DNA from 2 places in the Weizmannia sp. FSL W8-0401 genome. Region 1 is predicted to be linked to the other one. Evidence: riboswitches for the same ligand, from Rfam matches in the RefSeq annotation. Region 1 holds a riboswitch; the other holds the start of a gene.
The links. Region 1 has a riboswitch for FMN ahead of ribD (bifunctional diaminohydroxyphosphoribosylaminopyrimidine deaminase/5-amino-6-(5-phosphoribosylamino)uracil reductase RibD). Riboswitches for the same ligand answer to the same signal wherever they lie in the genome.

Region 1 (2,463 bases):
GTTAAGCAAACGCCGTTCACTGCAATGCTGTCGCCGGGCCGCACATCTTGAAGAACCGTCCTGGCCTGTACGGCAAGCTTAAGGGAGCGGGGGCCTCTTTCCACGCGTTTCAATATGCCGGTTTCTTCAATAATTCCTGTAAACATGCTCCGGCACCCCCTTTTGGACGGCAGCCGTAATTTTTAAATCCGGCCCGATCTGTTCCACTTTTTCAAACCGGAGCGGCAAAGCATCGGCCACCTTGCCAAACCCGTGTCCGCCGAAAGGGGACGGCGCGTTTTGCCCGCCGACCACTTTCGGGGCAATGTAAAAAATATACTGCTGCACTGCGCCTTCTTTTAAAAATGAGCTGTTTACCGCCGCGCCGCCTTCGACGAGCAAAGTCATCACGCCTTTTTTTCCGAGCGCCGCTAACACGTCACGGATCAAGAGGCGGGCATGCGGCATGCGGGCCACTTCGGCATTAAGCTGCTTCAGACATTGTTCTTTTTCTTTTGGTGCATCGCTTCCGCAAAAAATAATGGTTGGCGCATCGCCGTTTAGCACTTTCGCTTCCGGCGGGATGCGCAAATGGGTGTCTAATACAATGCGAATAGGATTTTTCCCGGAATGGGGCAAACGTGCGGTGAGAAGGGGGTTATCTTGGAGAACGGTTTGTATGCCGACAAGTATTGCATCATGCCTGCTTCTTAACCAGCGGGCATCACGCCTTGCTTCTTCACTTGTGATCCATTTGCTGTCACGGGTTTCAGCTGCAATTTTTCCGTCTGCCGTCATGGCGGTTTTGACAGTGACAAACGGTGTTTTCGTTTGAATAAAGTGGAAAAAAGGGCGGTACAACCTTTCCGCTTGTTCCTTCAATACCCCGGTTTCCACTTCTACGCCGGCTTGCCTGAGCTTTTCTATTCCTTTGCCTGCGACAAGCGGATTGGGGTCCAATGCAGCGATATATACTTTTTTGATGCCTTTTTCAATTAAAAAATCTGCGCACGGCGGCGTCTTTCCGTAATGGGTACACGGCTCCAGCGTCACAAAAACTTCAGCGCCCTTTGCAAGCGGCCCGGCCTGTTCCACTGCAAGCCTTTCCGCATGTTTTTCTCCTGCCTTTAAGTGGGCCGCCATCCCGACGATCGTGCCGTTTTTCACGGCGACACTTCCAACCGGGGGATTCGGGGAAGTCTGCCCGGCCACACTTTCGGCCAATTGGAGTGCAAGCTGCATATAATCTTCTTTTTGCAATCCTTTCATGCCTCCTGTATTCAATTTCCGCCAACATACACCCGTGAAAACAAAAAAACCGCACGAAGATGTGCGGGGCAAAACGGCATAATGAAATACGCGTTCCAATAAACACCTGATCCTTCTCCCATCCAGACTGTTACTGTCGGCTTTGGAATTTCACCAAATCCACCGCATTCCGGAGAATACGGGTCACGGGCTTTGAGTTTCCTCATCACCGCCGGTCGGGAATTGCACCCTGCCCCGAAGGAAAATATTCGACTGATATTTATTTTAACGGATGATTTGAATTTTTTCAATACAATTCGAATATTCGTCCAAAAGTCCTGTTATACATTAAACCTGAAATGCATGACATCGCCGTCCTGGACAACGTAGTCTTTTCCTTCCAGGCGCACTTTTCCGGCTTCTCTTGCAGCTGCCACGCTGCCATATTCGATTAAATCTTCATACGACACCGTTTCAGCCCGGATAAACCCTTTTTCAAAGTCGGAATGGATAATGCCTGCGCATTGCGGGGCTTTCATACCTTTTTTGAATGTCCACGCGCGGACTTCCGGTTCCCCAGCCGTAAAATAAGTCGCAAGGCCAAGCAGGCTGTAAGCAGCTTTAATCAGCTGGTCAAGACCGGATTCCCGGATGCCGAGTTCGGTTAAAAACATTTTTTTCTCATCGTCATCCAGCTCGGCAATTTCTTCTTCAATGCGGGCACATATGACAATCACTTCCGCGCCTTCTTGTTTGGCATATTCGCGCACCTTCCCGACATACGGGTTTGCGGACGGGTCCTGAATGTCATCTTCACCGACATTGGCCACATACAAAACCGGCTTGCTCGTTAAAAGCTGGAACCCTTTGACGATTTTTTGCTGGTCTTCGGTCAGTTCCACCGCCCGCGCCGGTTTTTCCGCTTCAAAAGCCGCCTTTAATTTGGACAGCACTTCGTATTCGGCAACGGCTTCTTTATCCTTCTGTTTTGCTATTTTCTCCACACGCCCGATACGCTTGTCCACCGTTTCAAGATCGGCCAGGATCAATTCAAGATTAATTGTTTCGATATCATCAATCGGATCGACTTTCCCGGAAACATGTGTAATGTTCTCGTCCTCAAAACAGCGCACGACATGGCAGATTGCGTCCACCTGGCGGATATGGGAAAGAAACTTGTTCCCGAGCCCTTCCCCTTTGCTCGCGCCCTTGACGATCCCGGCAATATCCGTAAAT
Region 2 (2,463 bases), 1.5 Mb from region 1:
GCGGCAGGGACGATCTCCGACACATTTAACACAAGATACGGCACACATAAAGGGCTTGATATTGCCGGAAGATACCGCGCAAAAATATTCAGCGCCCAAGAAGGTACCGTTACCCGTTCCTATTTGTCCGCATCCTACGGCCATGTTGTTTTTATCCGCCATCCGTCCGGTTATGAAACGGTTTACGCCCATCTTGCCGGAAGGGCAGTCAGAGCGGGGCAGCATGTTGAAAAAGGAAAGGTGGTCGGCTATATGGGTTCGACCGGCCATTCAACTGGTATCCATCTTCATTTTGAAGTGCATAACGGGCCATGGACGCCGGATAAGAAAAACGCCATTGACCCGTTTTTGATCTTCGGACCAGGCGCGCCGGGCCAGACGGTTTCCGCCAATGCCCATGATCCTTACGGGGTTTTTGATGCTTCCGCCGTCCCTCAGCCTGGAGCTTACACTGTGAAAAAAGGCGACACGCTCTGGAACATTGCCCTCCATTTTCATACGAGCGTGGGCAGGCTGAAAAGCTGGAACAAATTGCGGTCGGACCGGATTATGGCCGGCCAGGTGCTGAAAATAAAAAATGAATGAAAGTGGTGCGGAATGCTTCACAAAATGGCAGCCGGCATGTATAATAAGCTTGTAATAAAAATTTCATACGATTTATCTTCGGGGCTGGGTGAGATTCCCGACCGGCGGTGATAAGGCAGTTGCCTTTCAGTCCGCGAGCCGGATTTCCGGCAGGATTTGGTGCAATTCCAAAACCGACAGTATAGTCTGGATGGGAGAAGATAAAGGTTGCCAGTGTTTAATGACGTGTTAAACGCTTATTTGGACTCGCCTATTACAAAGCCCCCGACATTTTGTTAGGGGCTTTTCATTTTGGTCCGCGGCACCTTTCTTCCTTTGATGATAAATCGGTCACAAGGAGAGAGGAAGTTTAAATGAAGAAATGGGATGTAAAGCAATTCGTTGCGGTCGCGTTGCTCAGTGCTCTGGCTTTTATGCTGATGTTTATTAAATTTCCGGTTCCGCCTTTTCCATCGTTTTTAACAGTGGATTTCAGCGACATTCCGGTATTGGTGGCAGCCCTTCTTTACGGGCCAATGGCTTCTGTTGTAGCGGAACTGATCAAAAATATCCTGAATTATTTATCGCTCGGCAGTGAAGCAGGGGTACCGATCGGAAATGTGGCAAACTTTTTTGCAGGGATGCTGTTCGTCCTGCCGACATATCTCATTTACAAACGGATGCGGACAAAAAAGGGCATGACTGTAGGTCTAGTCACTGGCACGGTATCCATGTCGGTATGTATGAGCATTTTAAATTATTTCGTCATTTTACCGGCTTACCTGTACTTCATGAACTTTTCGGTCGGGAATGTAAAAGCGTATATTGTGGCGGGCGTGCTGCCTTTTAATCTTGTGAAAGGCCTCATCGTGACGGTTTTGTTTATGCTCATGTTTACAAAAATGAAAAACTGGATTGACAAAGCATCCGCCATTGGGGGAAAAAGAATATGAAAAAAAGCAGGCTCAAACGGCCTGCTTTTTTTCATTCGTATTTTAACGGATCGCCATCAAAAGGCTTGTCGGAAACTTTAATCGATTCTGTCGGGCATCCTTCAAAGGCATCCATCAGGTCATCTTCCAATATTTCCGGGACTTCCGCAATGCCTTTATTATCATCCAAAATGACGAAAGAGAGCCCTTCATCATCATAGTCGAAAATATCAGGAGCGCTGGCGGAACAAGCGCCGCAAGCGATGCATGTATCTTTGTCTACGATTGTAAACTTTGCCATTTTGATTCCTCCTCGCTGTTCAATCACGGCAGAAAAGAAAAACGGGCAGCCTCGTAATGCGCAAGGAGGCATGCCGATGTTTCTCCTTCATTTTAAAACTCTTTTTTTCTTATTTCAATAGCGGGCTCCGCGGAGTTCGTGAAACCTGTCGAATCAATGAAAAAAATGGTAAACAAATCGCCGGTTTCCATGTTAAAATAGAACCAACCCCCGATTTTTCCTTGCACTTTCCCCTTTTTTCAGCTAAAGAACAGGAGAGGATTCAGATGCCTTTTTTACAGGCTGTATTGCTGGATTGCTTCAGCAACCTGAATGGAGAACGCACCCCTTATGCTGTTTTTCATCTATTAAACGGCAAAAAATCAGCACAGACGATCCAGGATTCCCATTTTTTCAAGATTGGCAGGCTCTTTCAAACGTTTCCATTTATTTCCCGTGAGGCTTTCACACGCGAAGTAGAGGCCCTTTTAAAGGCCGGGTTGCTGCAAAAAAGCGGCCCGGATGCCTGCGTGGTCACAGAAAAAGGTGCTGCCCTGCTTTTGGCAACCGGCAGGATGGAAGAACGGTTTCCTTACCTGGACGGCTTGAAATACCAGGATTCGGCAAATCTGTTTTGGAAAAGGCTGAACCTCATCACCCAGGCCGTATCCAACTTAGTGTATGGAA

Region 2: another riboswitch for FMN. It lies ahead of NSU00_RS08360 (ECF transporter S component); the one in region 1 lies ahead of ribD (bifunctional diaminohydroxyphosphoribosylaminopyrimidine deaminase/5-amino-6-(5-phosphoribosylamino)uracil reductase RibD).

Annotation. Positions count from the first base shown of each region.
Region 1 is NZ_JBBPAG010000001.1:3,265,744-3,268,206, forward strand. Features, by position in the region: gene NSU00_RS15840 (riboflavin synthase) at 1-146, opposite strand, end outside; gene ribD (bifunctional diaminohydroxyphosphoribosylaminopyrimidine deaminase/5-amino-6-(5-phosphoribosylamino)uracil reductase RibD) at 127-1,248, opposite strand; FMN riboswitch at 1,355-1,494, opposite strand; gene ychF (redox-regulated ATPase YchF) at 1,569-2,463, opposite strand, start outside.
Region 2 is NZ_JBBPAG010000001.1:1,732,784-1,735,246, reverse strand. Features, by position in the region: gene NSU00_RS08365 (peptidoglycan DD-metalloendopeptidase family protein) at 1-585, shown strand, start outside; FMN riboswitch at 656-791, shown strand; gene NSU00_RS08360 (ECF transporter S component) at 939-1,517, shown strand; gene NSU00_RS08355 (ferredoxin) at 1,549-1,797, opposite strand; gene NSU00_RS08350 (helix-turn-helix domain-containing protein) at 2,064-2,463, shown strand, end outside.